DNA from 4 places in the Vibrio sp. 970 genome. Region 2 is predicted to be linked to each of the others. Evidence: predicted binding sites of a transcription regulator. Region 2 holds the regulator's gene; each other region holds the start of a gene.
The links. Region 2 encodes PurR, which represses purine synthesis genes. Its sites were predicted from a motif close to TNANGNAAACGTTTNCNTNA; they were not measured.
Positions count from the first base shown of each region.

Region 1: the regulator PurR is predicted to act here: its motif matches at 2,674-2,693, upstream of R7Q11_RS05305 (formate--tetrahydrofolate ligase).
Region 3: the regulator PurR is predicted to act here: its motif matches at 1,742-1,761, upstream of R7Q11_RS20015 (NCS2 family permease).
Region 4: the regulator PurR is predicted to act here: its motif matches at 3,139-3,158, upstream of purE (5-(carboxyamino)imidazole ribonucleotide mutase).

Region 1 is NZ_JAWOTW010000003.1:94,578-99,626, reverse strand. Features, by position in the region: gene R7Q11_RS05320 (hypothetical protein) at 1-369, opposite strand, end outside; gene R7Q11_RS05315 (CreA family protein) at 515-985, shown strand; gene R7Q11_RS05310 (inosine/guanosine kinase) at 1,219-2,523, shown strand; gene R7Q11_RS05305 (formate--tetrahydrofolate ligase) at 2,760-4,508, shown strand; gene glgC (glucose-1-phosphate adenylyltransferase) at 5,046-5,049, shown strand, end outside.
Region 2 is NZ_JAWOTW010000004.1:95,014-100,062, forward strand. Features, by position in the region: gene R7Q11_RS07455 (TfoX/Sxy family DNA transformation protein) at 1-591, opposite strand; cyclic di-GMP riboswitch class I at 708-797, opposite strand; gene purR (HTH-type transcriptional repressor PurR) at 1,085-2,089, opposite strand; gene torD (molecular chaperone TorD) at 2,558-3,205, opposite strand; gene torR (two-component system response regulator TorR) at 3,472-4,182, shown strand; gene elyC (envelope biogenesis factor ElyC) at 4,254-5,039, opposite strand.
Region 3 is NZ_JAWOTW010000016.1:55,076-60,124, forward strand. Features, by position in the region: gene R7Q11_RS20010 (aminoacyl-histidine dipeptidase) at 1-758, opposite strand, end outside; gene R7Q11_RS20015 (NCS2 family permease) at 1,782-3,071, shown strand; gene tet(34) (oxytetracycline resistance phosphoribosyltransferase domain-containing protein Tet(34)) at 3,335-3,799, shown strand; gene frsA (esterase FrsA) at 3,891-5,049, shown strand, end outside.
Region 4 is NZ_JAWOTW010000019.1:1,583-6,631, reverse strand. Features, by position in the region: gene dprA (DNA-processing protein DprA) at 1-251, shown strand, start outside; gene R7Q11_RS21160 (DUF494 family protein) at 254-733, shown strand; gene R7Q11_RS21155 (type I DNA topoisomerase) at 810-1,379, shown strand; gene R7Q11_RS21150 (5-(carboxyamino)imidazole ribonucleotide synthase) at 1,445-2,578, opposite strand; gene purE (5-(carboxyamino)imidazole ribonucleotide mutase) at 2,583-3,068, opposite strand; gene R7Q11_RS21140 (L-threonylcarbamoyladenylate synthase) at 3,267-3,824, shown strand; gene hemF (oxygen-dependent coproporphyrinogen oxidase) at 3,872-4,789, shown strand; gene aroE (shikimate dehydrogenase) at 4,891-5,049, shown strand, end outside.

The sequences.
Region 1 (5,049 bases), on a different contig from region 2:
AATAGCAGCACCAATTGGGACTCCAGATTTAAAACCAACATATAATTCAAAATCTGGCGTGAGGATAATCTGTGTCAGATATTCAATGATCATATCTTTATCATACTGCTGTTCCCAGCGCTGAGATTGCAAGATAGAGAACATAATGGTCAGTCGATGAAAATCGACCAGAAAAATATCGTCGGGGTTAAATTCAGAGTCACTTTCCAGTAGTGTGTCTTTGTCGACTACTTGATACGTTGCTTTTTCTAGCGTTTTGAAATAGACATCGCGCCCTTTCAAACTCTCTGGTGTCGGAAATTCAACTTCGACCAGATCATACAGCCATGTATTTTTACGCTCGATACTGGCTAACTGTTGTTCATTCATCTTGATACCTTCGTTTAGAGCAGTACATTAGCATGAAGCCCGCAACAAACCTAGCGCACATAGACCTTTCCGTGGCTAAATTTTGTTTTAGGTGCAAACCTCTGATAAATTTCATCAATATCTTTCCTAGTTAAGGACAAAAATAATGAAAAAGATGCTGTTAAGTGCATTGCTTGCTACTACTCTAGTTGGTTGTTCAGATAACGATGTTGCTGACGTGGGGCTCGGGTGGTTTACTTTGAAAGACATCAAAGTCGGTGAGTTGAAAGACGAGGTAGTAACAGGTGTCACATGTCACATCGCCTCTATCGAAGCGGATTTCAGCTTAGCAGATCCAAGTGATAGCTCAATATCATGTCGTCAGACTGGCGAAATCACACCGGAAATGATTGCAAAAATAGATAAGAGTAAGTCCGGTGAAATTGTATTTAAGAAGTCAAAAAGCATTTTCTTCAAAACAATGAAGGTTCGCCGTATTTATGATGCCGATAACCAAACCTTACTCTACTTGTCTTATACAACAAAAGAGACCGATGGTAGTTTTAAGCATAGCCTTTCGACAGTCCCACTTTGGGGTACCAAGGCTTACGTTGAGCCAACTGAAGTGAAAAAGTAACGCGGGTAAATTTAGTTAGCGCGGAGCAGGCTCTTTCCGGGCGCTGCTGAGCAACAAGTTTAAAAAACAACCCATTGCAATACGACAAGCGTCATAAATTGCAGCTGCTTTGGTTGCTATTTACTCAGCTCGCTGATTTTTTCAGCGAGCAAACTTCTTTGTAATAAATCGCCACGATTTTCATTTTTTTGTGATACAATCCCGCCTCTTTTTTTTCTCACTCAAGAACAAGCATGAAGTTTCCTGGTCAGCGTAAATCTAAACACTACTTCCCAACTCACGCTCGAGATCCATTAGTAAACCAAATCCGACAGGCACCTAAGCTATATCGCCCAACTATTGTTGGTGTCGGTCAAACCATTGTAGATATCGAAGCACGTGTAGATGACGCGTTTTTAGAGAAATACAACCTGAGTAAAGGACATTCGCTCGTTCTTGAAGAAAGCAAAGCAGATGCTCTTTACGAAGAACTGGTTGAGCAAGGCCTGATCACACACCAATACCCAGGTGACACGATTGGCAATACTCTTCACAACTACTCAGTTTTAGCCGATAGCAAATCCGTTTTGCTCGGTGTGATGTCTAAGAACATTCAAGTCGGTTCTTTTGCTTACCGCTACCTTTGCCGTACGTCTTCACGCATGAACCTTAACCATTTACAAACGGTAGATGGCCCTATTGGTCGCTGCTACACCCTAATTTCTCAAGACGGTGAGCGTACATTTGCTATCAACGAAGGTCATATGAATCAACTACTTCCGGAAAGCATTCCTGAAGAGATCTTTGAGAAAGCATCAGCCCTGGTTGTTTCTTCTTACCTAATGCGTGGTAAAGAAGAAGATCCAATGCCTAAAGCGGTACAAAGAGCGATCGACTTTGCTAAGAAGCACGATGTCCCTGTTGTACTTACGTTAGGGACGAAGTACGTTATCGAAGGTAACGCACAGTGGTGGCAAGAATACATTCGCGAAAACATTTCTGTTGTCGCTATGAATGAAGAAGAAGGTGCGGCGCTAACAGGTGAAACAGAGCCGCTAGCAGCTGCTGATAAAGCACTTGAGTGGGTTGATCTCGTACTGTGTACGGCAGGACCAAATGGTCTGTACATGGCTGGTTACACCGACGAGAAAGTAAAACGAGAAACCACACACGACATCCTTGAAAGCTCCCTCGAAGCCTTTAACCAGTACGAGTTTAGTCGTGCGATGCGTAAAGAAGACTGTCAAAACCCAATGAAGGTCTACTCTCACATCGGCCCTTACCTTGGTGGACCATTAGAGATTAAGAACACTAATGGTGCAGGTGATGCAGCCCTTTCAGCCTTACTGCATGACATGGCAGCAAACTCTTTCCACCAAAAAGAAGTGCCTAACTCAGAAAAGCACGAAGTACGATGCTTAACCTACTCCTCTCTTTCTCAGATTTGTAAATACGCAAACCGAGTAAGCTATGAAGTGTTGACGCAGCACTCTCCTCGCCTATCGCGAGCGCTTCCTGAACGAGAAGATAGCTTAGAAGAGACTTATTGGGATCGTTAAAACGACAGCTTTAAAGCTAAAAATATATCAAGGTCACCATTTGGTGGCCTTTTTGTTTTTATCTAACACTATAACGAGTAGATTTCGTTAGTATGTCGCACAATACGAAGCAGTAAACTCTTTACAAGCCTAACCGAAACAGTACCATCACCAAGCAGACCTTTGCCTCACAATAATACTCGTTATAACTCAGGTAGTTTTTCAACGCTACCCGTGTGCCACTTTGGGGATTCTCCATGCAGTCAGATATCGAAATTTGCCGAAACACACCACTTTTTTCTATTGATGTTATCGCGGAAAAAGTAGGACTATTGCCCGAAGAGTATGACACTCACGGGAAGCACAAAGCCAAAGTCCACCCAAAATGTTTGGAACGACTCAAAGCAAATGATGACGGTAAACTTGTACTCGTCACTGCGATCACGCCGACTCCTCTTGGCGAAGGAAAAACCGTTACGACGATAGGACTGGCGCAAGGTTTAGCAAAGCTTAATCAATCTGTTATTGCATGTATAAGGCAACCTTCGATGGGACCCGTCTTCGGTATTAAAGGTGGCGCAGCGGGCGGTGGTTATTCTCAAGTAGCTCCAATGGAAGAGTTAAACTTACACCTTACTGGTGACATTCACGCAGTGACAGCGGCGCACAACCTTGCTTCAGCCGCTCTTGACGCTCGCTTGTTCCATGAGCAACGCGAGGGTTATGATGCCTTTGAATCACGCACCGGGTTAAGAGCACTTAAAATCGACACGGCCAGTATTACTTGGAAACGAGTGATGGACCATAATGATCGTGCACTACGTAAAGTCAAAATTGGCCTCAATGATGCAGGAAAAACCATCAATGGTTTCGAGCGTGACGAAGGGTTCGATATTTCAGCTGCTTCCGAGTTAATGGCTATCATTGCACTAGCCAAAGATTTAAAAGATTTACGTCAACGTATCGGGAAAATTGTCGTAGCGTACGATTTGAACGGAAACCCCGTCACTACGGAAGATCTACAAGTTGCAGGAGCAATGGCAGTAACACTAAAAGAGGCGATTGCACCAACACTGATGCAAACTCTAGAAGGTGTTCCTACGTTGATCCATGCAGGTCCATTTGCAAACATCGCCCATGGAAATTCATCCATTATCGCGGACGATATTGCGCTAAAACTGTCAGGTTACACGGTAACTGAAGCCGGTTTTGGTTCGGATATGGGATTTGAGAAAGCGTGTAACATTAAAGCTGCTGCCGCTAACAAAGCTCCAGACTGTGTAGTGATCGTAGCAACATTACGCGGCCTCAAAGCGAATTCCGGACACTACGATTTACGGCCAGGTATGGCTATTCCAGATTCCATCTTTAATCCGGACCAAGCAGCATTGGAGGCTGGGTTTGAAAATTTAAAATGGCACATAAATAACGTTCATAAATACGGTTTACCTGCTGTCGTTGCCATTAACCAGTTTCCACAAGATTGTGTGAAAGAGCTTAAAGCTCTTGAAGAGCTGATTCACCAATTTAATCCCGAAGTTAAAGTAGCCATCAGCACCGCTTTTTCGCAAGGCGGACAAGGCGCAACGGAACTAGCTCAACATGTTATTGATGCGTGTACCACGCCTGTAGAGTTTTGTCCGTTATACAACAAAGAGCAATCATTACTCGAAAAGCTCATGGCAGTATGTGAAGCGGGCTATGGAGCAACCAATATAGAAATGACTCCTATCGCGACTGAACAGCTCAAACATTTTGAAAATCTAGGTTTTAACAACTTAGCGGTTTGCATCGCGAAGACACCACTATCTATAACCACAGACTCCGCAGTCAAAGGCGCACCAACTGGTTTTACCGTCCCAATCCGCGAGCTGCGCTTGTGTGCGGGCGCAGGATTCGTTTATGCATTATCTGGTACCGTGATGACGATGCCAGGCTTACCTGATAAACCCGCATTTATGAACTTAGATCTTGATGATGAAGGAAATATCGTCGGTCTCTCTTAGTGCAGTGATGACGTATCGCTATCAGTGAAGTGAGCATATTCATTGAGTGAGTGGTCTACTTACCTATCCACTCACTCTCAACAACTGTGAAAAGAGTTGTCTAAGGCCTTCTACTCTTGAATCGTTGATACAAAGCTCTCCTGCCTTACATCAACGCGCCTGTTTTAGACCTTTAGAGTTAAGACGCTAACCCTAAGCCTTGTTTAGCCATAGTTATTAAGCTAGAAAACCCTATTTATCTTCTTGTTTTGTCGCCACTTTACATTGTAAATCCATACTTGTTGACTTCTCCTTTCTACCATTTTGCGCCAATTTGATGCACGGGCTATTTAGCGCTTCACTAATATGGTGCAGTTGTCTTACAGTGAAATTTTAACCTCCTTGATTTTTAAGGAGATATTCTATGGCTCGATTCTTGTAGTAGACTTTTCACTAATAAGCACATTAGCACATGCTTTTCAAAACCTCTGCGTTGCATACCACCTCCTTCAGGTTAGCACCGTTTTGATGCATGTCAGAAAAGGGAAAGGGAATACTATGG
Region 2 (5,049 bases):
TTATTGGAGGCCGTTCATCAACTCATCTCGGCGAGCTTGAGGTACCACACTCCAATGAGTGCCGTTGATAGCACCTTCTAGTGCCCATAGCAACTCAATGTTGACGGTTGCAGAGTGCGTATCTCTTATCGCTTTATAGGCGTTAAGCGCACCTTCCTCTTCAAGCTTCTCTACGGATTCGATGCCGGCTTTTTTTAGCATGCGCTCGGTAGCCAGTCGTAAGTTAGGCAAATCTTTCAAACGGTTAGGCTTTGTACTTGCTTGCTGTTCTTTCTCAAGCTTTGCCTTTTTCAATGATTGATTCGCTACTTCGATTAAGCGTTCGCTTGATTCCCATAAATCGCTGGAAATAGCGTAGTACTTTGTAACGACTGGAAAGCCACGTTTTTTATAAACGTAAGGCTTTAGCCCTTGTTTCTCGAAGTCAGATGAAGTTTTTTGGTCTGCTCTGATATGAAGCTGATTGTTTACCACTAGTGCAAACATTGTTTCATCAGCGAATAGTCCGAAGCCACCAAACATTGAGCGCGACTTGATATTACCAAGTGCCTCAAATAGCTTCATAGAGTCTTTGAGTATCGGTTTATCCATGTTTTGTTATCTCGGTGTAATTAATATTACGCCACCAAAAGTCAGGTCCGAGAGAGTAGCAAACATGCGTAAAAACAATGTCATTACAGAGTAAAGTCATTGCTTACACACTTGCCATCGGTAACCCCGCTACCTTCCATATCGTAATATGGTTCAGGCCGGAGGCTTTGCGTCCCACTCTTTCGAATGGTTTGCCCTGTGCGTGACACAATGAGCATACTTCTTATATTGAATTAACATCACGGTTTAGCGTTAAAAGTGTGATTTCGGTTCAATAAAAATGATAGATTGAATGCTCTATTTTGCATATGGAAAGGTGCAAATTGGCCTTTGAAAAGGAGTTCTTAATATATATTACATTTATATAAAACAGGGAGTTAACGTTAGTCAATTGTTATTAGAGTGGTGTGAAGTATTAGAGAATGCTTAATTTTTCCAAAAAAATAAGCGCCCCTGTAGAGCGCTTATTTAACACGGTTAAATACAGTGAAATTTAGTTCATTTTTTTCACAGTATTTCGAATTACAAGCTCAGGTTGCATTTCGAAAATTCGTTTTTCGTGTTCTTTATCTTTGATACGCTCAAGTAGAATTTCGAATGCATTTTTACCAACACGACGTTTAGGTTGGTGGATAGTCGTTAGCGGTGGAGAGAAGTATTCCGCAAGCTCGATGTTGTCGTAGCCGATCACTGAAATATCTTCAGGAATTTTGATCCCGTTTTGTTGCAAGCGGCTCATTAGGCCTAGAGCCATTGTGTCGTTAAAACAGAATACCGCCGTCGGGCGCTTGTCCATTGCGGTAATTTTATCTGCAACTAATACGGCCGTATCACATTCAAAGTTACCTTCAAGGATCCAGTCTTCATTTACAGCTAGGTTCGCTTCGCTCATTGCGCGACGGAAACCTGCAATGCGCTCTTGGCAAGCAAGCTTTTCAAAATGACCGCTTAGACAAGCGATATCCGTATGACCATTGTCAATCAGATGTTTGGTTGCAATGTAGCCACCTTCTTCTGAGTTATCCATGATCTTGTCTGCTTGTGAGCTCTCTGGGCCCCAATCCATGACCACTTTAGGAATGTCCGCATGACGGTCAAGCATCTCTTTTAGTTCTTCGGTTAAGTCAGAACACATCACTAGGATGCCATCAACGCGCTTTTCAGCCAGCATACGAATGTAATCGCGTTGTTTTTCGTAAATCCCGCCTGTGTTACATAAAATCAGAGTATAGCCTTGGCGGTAACAGTAGCTCTCAACGCCATCAATCACTTCTGAGAAAAATAGGTTAGTTGATTGAGTTACTAACATGCCAATCGTACGAGTTGAGTTGCATTTTAGGCTGCGTGCAACGGCACTTGGCGCGTAATTCAGCTCGTCAACGGCTTTCATTACTTTTTCTTGCGTTGCTTCTGCAACGAAACGCGTTTTATTGATAACGTGCGAAACTGTCGTAGTGGAAACGCCGGCTAAGCGAGCAACGTCTTTTATCGTGGCCATAAATGGTGTCCTGTATCGAGCTACTGAAATATGTCGTATTGGATGTACCTGATGCTCTAATGGTTTCACACCTAGCAATATAAAATTGGCGCTAAGTGTCTCGGCAGCGGTTGATCCAAGTGCGACAAAAGGGTACGTAGCAGCATCGGTCGATGAATTTTATCTTTTTTCTATCTGATGAGAAATTGCCATCAACCTGTTAAGAAAACACAAAAACCGCTATATTTCAGCGGTTTACATATAAATCATATTTAATCGTTTGCGCTCACATTTTAGCCCTATGTGGACTGACTAGCAATGTTTTCAGCAAGAGATTTGTGTATTTGAAGTCACATTTTGACTGCTAAATAACCAAGCGTCTTTGCGCTAAGTTAAGGCAAACGAATATTATACCCAAGTTACTTACAATTGGTCACTTTCAGGCATACAGGAAGCCCGATAGGCAGGCTCCCTAAAAATAGGCGGCAATTATTCACCAAGAAGGTAGGCGCTGTCTAGTTTACAAAATGCAACTAATAGTTTCGCGACACTCGAGTAAAATCCAAATTCGTCGAATTGTTTACATTTGTCTGAAAACTGAGGTAACCAAGACATCAATTGTTGCTGGATAAAGTCGTTTTGTTTAACGAAGGCTTCTTCCATGTGTTTTTCTTGTTCAAGCTCGTTTGAGCGGATAATCATGTTCCCGAGAAAGTCGAGCTCAACGGCTAAGTGATCCGCAGGTTCCTTTAGGTTTTCGTCTACTTGAACGCCAAATTCAGCCATCAACTTTTCCATTTCCTCAGCTGGCTTGTCATTCAGTAAACCTGATTCACCAATGTACATGGATGCGTAAGGAAGAGCGCCGTATTTTTCTGTCTTCAAAAACAGTTCACAAAAGTCAGCTGCAAGCTCTAGTTGTGCATCTTCACGATCTTGTAACCGATTCAATGCATCAACTAGGCTATCAACGGCTGGTTTTAGCGACTCATTTTCACCTAAACCTGCGAGAAAACTGCGAATTTCAACACTGTGATAGGCTTCCAATTCTTTCTCTGTTAGTTCTTTTGCGAACAAGCTCGAAAACCACCAGTAAATTTCAGCGCGTTTCTCATTAAAAGCTTTCACTTCTTGCATTTTGGGCTCCTGAATGATGCTTCAAGTCATGCATCACAAAGTCAATTAGGGATATCCCCTAAGTGTAATCAATTAAAATGAATAGCAGTAACTATAATTGTTATGTTTTATGGTCAAAAATGACCGTTTATTAATAGCAATGGGCAAGCTTGTTTTGAATCAATAAAAACGCTAAATCTTGCGTTTTAATGTATCTATGACTAGAAATGTTACTAGTTATGAATAGAATACGTCTTGGATAATAAGAAGACAGAAAAGTGGTGTAAATGAGCTATCACGTATTAGTCGTAGAAGATGATGTTGTAACTCGTAGTAAGCTTGCGGGATATTTCCAAAATGAGGGCTACCAAGTCAGCGAAGCAGAGAGTGGCGCAGAAATGCGTGAAGTTTTGCAAGCGGGCGATGTAGACCTGATCATGCTGGATATTAACCTGCCTGGTGAAGACGGCCTGATGCTTACTCGTGAGTTACGTAGCCAATCGGATATTGGTATCATATTAGTAACAGGACGCACGGATAGCATTGATAAAATCGTAGGCCTAGAAATGGGTGCTGACGATTATGTGACAAAACCTTTTGAACTGAGAGAGCTGTTAGTTCGCGTTAAAAACTTGCTGTGGCGTATTTCAGCAGCGCGCAGTGGCAGTTCGAAAGCGAATGAAACCAGTGAAGAGCACATTGTGCGCTTTGGGGAGTGGACATTCGACATTCAACGTCGCGCACTTAGCCGCAACGGTGAGCCAGTAAAACTAACTAAAGCAGAGTATGAACTTTTGGTGGCATTATCGTCTTACCCTAACCAGGTGTTAAGTCGTGAGCGTATTTTGAACATGATCAGCCATCGAGTGGATGCGCCGAATGACCGCACCATTGATGTTCTTATTCGACGTATGCGCGCAAAAATGGAGTTCGATCCTAAGAACCCACAGATTTTTGTAACGGTGCACGGCGAAGGCTATATGTTTGCTGGTGACTAGTTTGAACATAACTCAATCGTAAAAAGAAAAGGAGAGCTTCGGCTCTCCTTTTTTGTGGCTTCAAGATAATACTAGTTTGCTTCAACCATTGGTGTTTGGCCGACAGTATCACGCAACCTTTGCCAAATACTGCCCAAGTACTCATGCCAATAAAGCTCTGTTTGTTCTAAGTAACGCGCTTTAGGTGAGTATTTATCCCAAGGTTGACTTATCTCGCTAATAGCTAAGAAGTTGGTCGGGGCTGGGATTGGTTTAATGCCTGCTGCGTTGAACTCATACAATGCACGGTTCATGTGACTCGCAGAAGTGACTAACACAATCTCCTTTTGTTGAACGAATGCAGCCGCTTGACGCGCCTCTTCCCACGTATCTTTCGCATCTTCTAATAAAATGATATCGGATTTCGCGACGCCCAACGCAAGGGCAACGTTCGCCATCATTCGCGCGTGGCTAATTTCAGATCCGCCAGCATAGCCGGATAAGATTAATTTCGCGCCTGGATACATTCTTAAAATACGAATGCCCTCAGTTAAGCGCATTAATGCTGCACGGCTTAACTGCGAGGTGGGTGGAATTTCGTCATCGATAACATGACCATTCCCTAAAACCATCACGTAGTCGATGGTGCCAGAAACTGGCAAAAAGGCTTTATGCTCTCGCTCTAACGGCATAAGAAGCTTGGTTGAAACAGGTTGGAAGGCAACAAGAAAAATGCCAACAAAAGAGAATAGAACAACGAAGCAGCCAGTTTTACGTTTTGTAGTAAAACTAATGAGAGCAAGACCCAACAAGCCTATCAGCAGCAATGCCGGAAGGGGCATAAGCATGGCTGACACTACTTTTTTCAGCTCAAACATACATAAATAG
Region 3 (5,049 bases), on a different contig from region 2:
AATTCGACTAAACGTAAATCAAGCTCTTGAGCATGACCGGCAAGGAAACGACCAAGTAATTTGTTGGCATTACCGCGACCTGTGTGAATGTCACAACCTGAGTGACCACCTTTTAGGCCTTTCAGCGTCAGTTGGCGTGTTACAAAACCTGCAGGCGTTGATTCTCGAGAAATATCGAAAGTCATGGTGCCATCAACGCCACCTGCACAACCCATGTAGACTTCGCCTTCTTGTTCAGAGTCTGTATTTAGAAGAATCTCACCCTCTAACCAACCAGCTTCAAGGCCAAATGCGCCAGTCATGCCTGCTTCTTCATCAATCGTCAGCAGAACTTCGAGTGGACCGTGCTTAATATCTTTAGATGCCAATACAGCAAGGCAAGAAGCCATACCAATACCGTTATCTGCACCAAGCGTCGTGCCTTTCGCAGTTACCCATTCGCCATTGATGTAAGGTTGGATTGGATCTTTGGTGAAGTCGTGTTCAGTGTCTTCGTTTTTCTGCGGCACCATGTCGATGTGTGCTTGAAGTACAACAGCCTTCTTATTTTCCATTCCTGGTGTCGCGGGCTTTTTGATGAACACGTTACCGGTTGGATCACGGCGAACGTCAAAGCCTTGCTCTGTTGCCCAGTTGATAATGTACTGTGCTAATGCTTCTTCATGTTTCGATGGATGAGGGATTGAACAAATCTTATCGAAAAACTGCCAAAGTGGAGCAGGTGATAAGGTACTGATCTCAGAATGGAACTCAGACACGGAGGACTCCTTTTGATGTGCTTTGCCAAATATATACCGTAAAAATATTGTCAAGGTAGCATTAAATGCTAGACGATTTGGCCTTCAAATTGCCGTTAGCATACCACCAGATAAGGAGTACGAGTAGTCGCGATCACAAGGATTTCTCTCAGAACTGTCACAGTTTGTGAATACAATAACAAGCACTATGTGTTCTCTATCATACATTCTGAAAGTGGCTTTATTTTTTAATTCATAAAATTGTAATTTAATTACACATAAACTTTGATAAAGGTCAATTTATGCATTTTTTGTGATTTCAATCACTAAAATGCTTGTAATTAAATTTCTTGGTGGTATATTTGTAACCAGCTTCTGAGAGAAGAATGAAATGCTCAAAGGATGAGTCCGTTTTATCGCCTCCAAGGAACCGAGAAATCAACGAATGTTTAATTGATTTAAAAGGTGATAGTTATGAAAGGTTTACCAAGTACAATGTTCTGGAATAGCAAGTCTGTTTACACCGGTAACTTTGTATACCCAACAAGCTTTGGCTACTAAGTGAAGTCAACGCATGTGACTCGAACAGTTTGTTCACCCCTATAAATTGGAATTTTTTTTCAGTGATAGTGCTGACATGATTCACCGCCACCCAAATTGGGTGGCGTTTTTTTATCTCTATTTTCTCTTCCTGACTCACTTATTGCCATCAAAGCCTTCTTCTATTCCCCATTCTTCGGTTTTATCGACTTTTCCATCAAATCTGTTAGATACCATGTTTAAAATGGGCCTTTTTCATCTGAAAGTTTAGTACATTGCTCAGTTTTTATTCTCTTTTAGAGAACTGTGTTATCTGGGTTACCTATTGTTTTATAAGAATATATTTCTTTGCTTGCTTTGATAGATTAGAGAATGTGTTTCATATCCAAAGAAAAAAAACGCATTAGAGTGAAGATTCTATCTAGAATTTGCTATTTGATAACTTTATAATTCCCGCCAATCGATTACGCAACCGTTTACTTTTTACCTTTACAGGATTCGATCATGCTCGAGAGGCTTTTTAAACTCAGTGAAAATGGCACAAATGTGCGCACTGAGATCATTGCAGGTGTTACGACCTTCCTAACTATGGCTTACATTATTTTTGTAAACCCAGCGATCCTGTCGGATACCGGTATGGACCGTGGCGCCATTTTTGTTGCGACTTGTCTTGCTGCCGCAATCGGCTGTTTTATTATGGGATTTGTTGCCAATTACCCAATCGCACAGGCACCAGGAATGGGCCTGAACGCATTTTTCACTTACTCTGTTGTATTGGGAATGGGTTATACGTGGCAAGTTGCGTTAGCGGCTGTATTTGTTTCTGGCCTTCTGTTCATTCTTTTAAGCGTATTTAAGATCCGTGAGTGGATTATTAACTCGATCCCGCATTCTCTACGAACAGGTATTTCAGCTGGTATTGGTCTTTTCTTAGCGTTTATCGCATTAAAAAATGCAGGTATCGTCGTTGATAACCCAGCGACATTAGTTTCTATGGGAGAGATCACATCATTGCCATCTGTATTGGCCGCGATTGGCTTCTTTCTTACGATTGCATTGGTTCATCGTGGTGTGAAAGGTGCGGTGATGATCGCCATTCTTGGCGTTACAGCGCTCGGTCTTCTATTTGGTGATGTGAAGTGGGGCGGTATTATGTCAACGCCACCAAGCATTGCGCCAACTTTCATGCAACTGGATTTCTCTGGTTTGTTTGAAGTAGGCATGATTTCCGTCGTATTTGCTTTCCTATTTGTCGATTTATTTGACACCGCAGGTACGCTCGTTGGCGTTTCTCAAAAAGCAGGTCTAACGGATGAGAATGGCAACATCCCTCGTTTAAACAAAGCGTTACTTGCAGACTCAACAGCAACGTCAGTAGGTGCATTACTTGGTACCTCCAACACGACATCTTATATTGAAAGCGTTTCTGGTGTGGCTGCGGGTGGGCGTACTGGTCTAACAGCCGTGGTTGTTGGTGTACTCTTCCTACTTGCTCTATTGTTCTCACCACTTGCGGGTATGATCCCTGCTTATGCAACGTCAGGTGCGCTATTCTATGTGGCGATCTTGATGCTGTCTGGGCTAGTAAGCATTGATTGGCGTGACCTAACTGAAGCGTCCCCAGTTGTTGTGACTTGTTTAGTTATGCCGCTAACATTCTCGATTGCAGAAGGTATCACGTTAGGCTTTATCGCATACGCGGCGATCAAGTTATTCAGCGGCAAGGGCCGTGAAGTGTCGATGAGTGTATGGGTGATGTCAGCCATCTTCATCGTTAAATACCTCGTCGGTTAATTTCTCGAGCAAAAAGCCAGTGTGGATTTATTCACGCTGGCTTTTTCTTTTTTACGTTGTTCACAGAAGACGGTTTTTCTGCAGAATAGGCAGAGAATTTTGATATCACCGTTGGTATTAGCGGTGTGTTTCGGTAGAATAATCGTTTGCGCAGCTTGAAATCCTCGTCTCCAAACATTTTGGAGAAGTTAGTGAGCATTCCGCTTTTGAGTGACTTCGCTAGATTTTGAGGATGCATATTTTCAAATTATTAGGTTATTACAATGAGTAAAAAATTCATTATCACTTGGGATGCAATGCAGACTTACTGCCGTGAACTGGCTGAAAAACAAATGCCAGCTGAGCAATGGAAAGGAATTTGGGCGGTAAGCCGCGGCGGTTTGGTTCCTGGCGCTATTTTGGCTCGTGAACTTGGTATTCGTTATGTTGATACAATCTGTATTTCAAGCTACGACCATGATCATCAGCGCGATATGACGGTACTAAAAGCACCTGAAGGTGATGGCGAAGGTTACCTAATCGTTGAAGACCTAGTAGACAGTGGTGATACAGCGCGCAAACTACGTGAGATGTATCCAAAAGCGAAAATGATCGCTGTGTGTGCGAAACCATCAGGCAAAGAGCTGCTGGATGATTACGTTGTAGATATTGCTCAAGACACTTGGATCGAGCAGCCTTGGGATATGTCAATCCAGTATGCTGAGCCAGTAAACCGCAAGCAAAAATAAGCGCGGTTAAAGAATATTGAGAAATGCCCCTTTATAGGGGCATTTTTTTTATTATGATATTAAATCATGCTAATAGCCTAGGGTTCTTCCTATGTCTGAAGACGTCAGTAAAAATCTTTCCGAAACTTTGTTCGTGAAACATAAGCAAGCAAAAGAAACCTCCGCGCTTACCCAGTACATGCCGACCAGTAAAAAAATACTTGATGAACGAGAAGCGCAGGGTGATCGTGCTTGGTATCGTCATTTGCGTCGCTTGCAATGGGCTTGGCAAGGATTGTCTCCGATCGAAATGGAAGGCGTACTGTCCAAAATTGCTTCATCTTCTCACTCGCGAACCAATGATGATTGGTTAGACACTGTAATGGGTTATCACAGTGGTAACTGGACATTTGAGTGGATCAAGCTTGGTATGGATCATCAGAAGCGAGCAAATGAAATGCAAGGAGAAGAGGCAGCGGATGAACTCTTCACTGCTTCTTTGTGTTTTAGTATTGCAGGCTACCCACATTTAAAAAATGATAACTTGGCATCGCAGGCTCAAGTACTGGCAAACAAAGCGTATTCTGACGGCGCAGAAAAAACTAAGTACACCATCAAGCAAATTGAAGTGCCTTACCAAAATCGCAAAATCATCGCGAACCTCCATTTACCAAGAACGGATAAACAGTTGCCTGTGGTAATGGTGAGCGCTGGTTTGGATACCCTACAAACCGACATGTGGCGTTTGTTCCGTAATCGTCTTGCACCGCGAGATATTGCGATGTTAACCGTAGACATGCCTTCGGTAGGGCATAGCTCTCATTGGCCCTTGACCGAGAATTCAAGTTGCCTACATCAAGCGGTATTGAATGAGCTTTACTCGCTACCTTGGGTTGATCATCACAAAGTGGGGTTAGTTGGGTTTCGTTTTGGTGGTAATGCCATGATCAGACTCTCTTTTGTCGAGCAAGAAAAGATCAAAGCTTGTGTCGCTCTAGGCGCGCCAGTTCATGATATTTTTACTTCCCCTCAGAAGTTACAAAAAATGCCGAAGATGTACCTAGATCTTTTGGCTTCCCGTTTGGGGAAAAATGCGGTTGATATTAATAGCATGGCTGGTCAGATGATGGCGTGGTCATTGAAGGTTCAGGGCTTCCTGAGCAGTCGAAAAACCAAAGTGCCTATTTTGGCTTTGAGTCTTGAAGGCGATCCAGTGTCGCCACACAGTGATAATCAACTTGTTGCTCTATTTAGCCAGTATGGTAGAGCGA
Region 4 (5,049 bases), on a different contig from region 2:
ATGAAATACAGTCCTTGCTTGATTGGTCTATTAATCAGAGTACCGATTTATTTTCTACGTTAAATGATGAAGAAGAATTGCCATTTCCTCAGCTGTTAGCTAACGTAGGAAGTGAAGCTACACCGGTTGATATTCTTGCAAACAGGACCAATATACCTGTCCAAGAAGTCATGATGCAGCTCTTAGAGTTAGAACTCTCTGGGCATGTCGTTGCGGTTTCAGGTGGCTATATTCGAAAGGGGAGGGGCTAGCTATGATGATGGATATACTGATGTATCTATTCGAAACCTACATCCATAGCGATGCAGAGTTACAGGTCGAACAAGACGAGTTGGAAGAAGAGTTGCTTCGTGCAGGCTTCCAACAAAAAGATATCTACAAAGCCCTTGTCTGGTTAGAAGAGCTTGCCGCATTGCAGCAAAGTGACACCTCTTCTGCAATCTCGACTTGCATGGCTTCGTCATCAACTCGTATCTACACAGCGAAAGAGATGCAGCGTTTAGATTTGGAATGCCGAGGGTTTCTATTGTTTCTCGAGCAAATCAATGTGTTAACCACAGAAACTCGCGAAATGGTGATTGACCGAGTGATGGGATTAGAAACGAGTGAGTTTGAGCTTGAAGACCTCAAATGGATCATTCTGATGGTGCTGTTTAATGTGCCTGGCAACGAAAACGCTTACACGCTAATGGAAGAGCTGTTGTACACCAAGGAACAAGGGATTCTTCACTAACCATCTGGGCAAGTTCGAGTTTAGCTAGAATAAACGCGAGCTTGTCTTTTTGTGTGTTTTTCACGAAACGGTAAGTATGAGTAGTAAAATCGACAACACCCTTTTCTCTGCCCATGAACACGCTTTGGAACACGAGCCGTGTCCAAAATGTGGTGGTGAGCTGACTCTCAAGCACGGAAAACATGGCCCATTTCTCGGCTGTAACCATTACCCAAGCTGTGATTACATTAAACCGCTACACAGCAATGATGGTCACATCGTGAAAGAGTTGGGTGTGCCTTGTCCTGAGTGTGGCAATGAGTTGGTTCTCCGCCAAGGGCGCTACGGTATGTTCGTTGGTTGTAGCCATTACCCGGCTTGTCATCATATTGAGTCGATTAATCAACCAGAGCCAGAGGCGCAGTCACAAGAGCAACACGCTTGCCCTGAATGTGGCAAAGGACATTTGGTTGAGCGTAAAACCCGATTTGGCAAAACATTCTACGCGTGTGATAACTACCCTAAATGCAAATTTGCTGTGAACCTTGCTCCGGTCAAGGGGCGATGCGAAGAATGTGGTTTTACTTTGTTGGTGGAGAAGAAACTCGCCAGTGGTGTGAAATTGCAATGTGCCAACCGTAAGTGCCAGCACACCCAACAAGGGTAAATACATCAAAGGAATTAAAAAGGGTCGCATCGTGCGACCCTTTTTTTATTTTTTGCTGCCAAACGTTAGTGTTGAGGCTGTTTAGCGAACGCTTGCACGGCTGGGAAAGCTATTGGGTCTAAGATGTCTGCCAGAGCGCACAACCTACGGTGCAATTCTCCTGGGTAGTCGCCACACACGTTGATGTGTCCCATCTTGCGACCTGCACGTTTCTCTTTGCCATACCAATGAATGTGGCAACCATCCATTAATAACAATGCTTCTGGTAGTGTGTCTTCACCAAGAATATTAATCATTGAGGTTTCACGAACCAATTTCGTACTGCCTAATGGTAAGCCGCACACTGCGCGCAGATGGTTTTCAAACTGACACGTTTCTGCACCTTGCTGTGTCCAGTGACCAGAGTTGTGCACGCGTGGAGCAATCTCATTCACTAAAAGTGCCCCATCGACATCAAAGAACTCAAGCGCTAATACGCCAACGTAATCTAGGCTATCTGCGACTGCCGTGAACATTTGCTTTGCTTGTTCCTGTAACCCTGGCGCATCAATCGCAGTAGAAAGACTCAATACACCGTTGGTGTGGACGTTCTCTGCCAGAGGATACACTTCCACACTGCCATCTTTGCTTCGAGCACCAACCAGTGATACTTCGCGGTTAAAAGGAACAAACTCTTCAGCAACAATCGCTTGAGTTGGTGTTGCCGCGATGCACTCTGCCATCTCAGTCCAAATGTCGTCGACTTGAGAAGCTTCTTTTAAGCGCCATTGGCCTTTACCATCGTAACCACCTAATGCACTTTTCAGAACCATTGGCATACCAACGTGTTCAATTGCGCGCTCAAAGTCTTCACGAGTTTCAATGACGTAGTATTTCGCGTTGCGCACGCCAGCATCATCAAGCAGTGCTTTTTCAATACGGCGATCACCACCTGCTTTGATGGCTTGCGTACTTGGTAGAAACTTGCCGCTCGCTTCGCAAACCTTGAGCACGTCATGTGGAATATGCTCGAACTCGGCAGTAATCACATCAACTTGCATAATCGCATTTTCCAAGCCATGGCCAAGTACCTGTTGAGTTAAAGGGTGAACGACATCACCGCTGCTGATATCGTAAGCTGAAATTTGAATATTCAGTGGCGCACCAGCCAGAGACATCATACGAGCCAACTGACCCGCACCAAGAACCAGTACATGCATCTGATTAATCCTCTGCAGGGTTTGGATTTGCGAGAACTGTTTCCGTTTGCTCATTACGGAATGCTTCTACCTTCGCCATGATGTTTTCATCATGAGTGCCTAGGATTTGCGCTGCTAGGATACCGGCGTTTGTTGCGCCCGCTTCGCCAATCGCCAATGTACCAACCGCAATTCCCTTTGGCATCTGTACAATAGAAAGCAGTGAATCCATACCTTTCAGTGCACGAGACTGAACGGGAACCCCAAGCACTGGCAAACTAGTAAACGCCGCCGCCATACCTGGTAGGTGGGCTGCACCACCTGCGCCTGCGATGATAACTTTGATGCCGCGTTCTTTTGCGCCACTAGCGTAGTCAGCCAGTAATTGAGGAGTTCGGTGTGCTGACACGACTTTTGTTTCGTAAGGCACGCCAAATTGGTCTAGCATGTCCGCTGCTAGTTTCATGGTTGGCCAATCGGATTTAGAACCCATGATGATACCGACTTTCATCTCAAACTCCTTTAAGCTGCAAAAATTAGGTGAGCTATAAATTTGTACGCATTATACGGGGATTTTTATCTCAAGCAAACGTTTGCGTCTTGTTGTTGGCGCTATTGATACATTTTATAAAAAATTGCTTTAGTGTCTGAGAATGAATATTTGTACACTTAGTGAAAACAACACAGTCAAACAAATAGGAAGTAATCGGTGGATAACTTTGAACAAGTGCTCAACGCACTCAAGCAAGGCGAAGTGATTGCCTATCCAACAGAAGGGGTTTTTGGTGTCGGATGTGATCCAGATAACCCAGAAGCAATTCAAAAGCTATTAGAGCTCAAGCAGCGTCCGGTAGAAAAAGGGCTGATTCTCATCGCGGCAAGTTATGATCAGCTCTTGCCTTATATTGATGAATCTCAGTTGACTGAAGAACAATTACAGACTGTTCATGCCACTTGGCCAGGCCCATACACCTGGATCATGCCAGCGAGCGATAAAGTATCCAACTGGGTTTCAGGGCAGTTTGATTCAATTGCGGTTCGTGTGACTGATCATCCTTTGGTGCAAAAAATGTGTAATGCATTCGGAAAGCCGTTAACCTCTACCAGCGCGAATCTTTCCGGCTTACCACCGTGTATGACCACGGAAGAAGTCGAAGAGCAGTTGGGTGATAAGCTGGTCGCCATTCTTCGTGGCGAGACCAGCGGTCGTGATAAACCCAGCGAGATTCGTGACGCCAAAACTTCACAAATATTAAGACAGGGTTAACCCTGCTAGCCAGCCATCATTAGGTTTCACGTAATAGGTAATAACGTATGTCAGCGATCGATAAGCACGCCGTAAAGCAGTTCTTGATGTCACTTCAGGACTCCATTTGTCAGCAGTTAGAACAAGAAGATGGAAAGGCCGTCTTTGTCGAAGATGCATGGCAACGTGAAAAAGGAGAGCGTCTGGGTGGCGGTGGTCGCTCACGTGTTTTGCGTGATGGCCTTGTTTTCGAGCAGGGAGGCGTGAACTTCTCGCATGTGGAAGGGAAAGAAATGCCAGCATCTGCGACAGCGCATCGCCCAGAGCTAGCGGGTCGTCGTTTTGAAGCGATGGGTGTTTCTTTGGTTATTCACCCTAAAAACCCTTATGTACCGACTTCACACGCCAATGTCCGCTTCTTTATTGCAGAAAAAGATGGCGAAGACCCAATTTGGTGGTTTGGTGGTGGTTTTGACCTAACACCGTTCTACCCATTTGAAGAAGATTGCCAATCATGGCACGACACTGCAAAACAGCTTTGTGCACCATTTGGTGACGATGTTTACCAAGAGCATAAAGCATGGTGTGACAAATACTTCTTCCTACCACATCGTAATGAAACTCGCGGTGTTGGCGGTTTGTTCTTTGATGATCTAAACCAGTGGGAATTTGATAAGTGTTTTGCTTACATCAAAGCAGTGGGTGAAGGCTATTGCCAGGCTTACTTGCCGATCGTTTCTCGTCGTAAAGAGATCAAGTATGGTGAGCGTGAGCGTGAATTCCAACTATATCGTCGCGGCCGTTACGTAGAGTTCAACTTAGTGTATGACCGTGGCACCTTATTTGGTTTACAAAGTGGTGGGCGTACTGAGTCGATTCTGATGTCAATGCCGCCGCTCGCTCGCTGGGAGTACTGCTACGAGCCAGAAGCGGGATCGCCAGAAGCTGAACTTTACGAGCGATACCTAACGCCCCGAGAGTGGTAAGCACGGAATCTCCTTTTCTATATAGATAGATAGTGATAGGGTCATCTGTAATCAGGTGGCCCTGTTTTCTCTATATCTAAGTAAGGAACAAAGGTAAGGAAATGACCCAGCAAATCGATCGCTATGCCGTGTTTGGTAATCCTATCGGACACAGTAAGTCGCCATTCATTCACACCTTGTTTGCTCGTCAAACTAATCAATCTTTGGTGTATACCGCAGAAAGTGCACCTGTTGATGGTTTTATTGACGCGGCGAAGGTG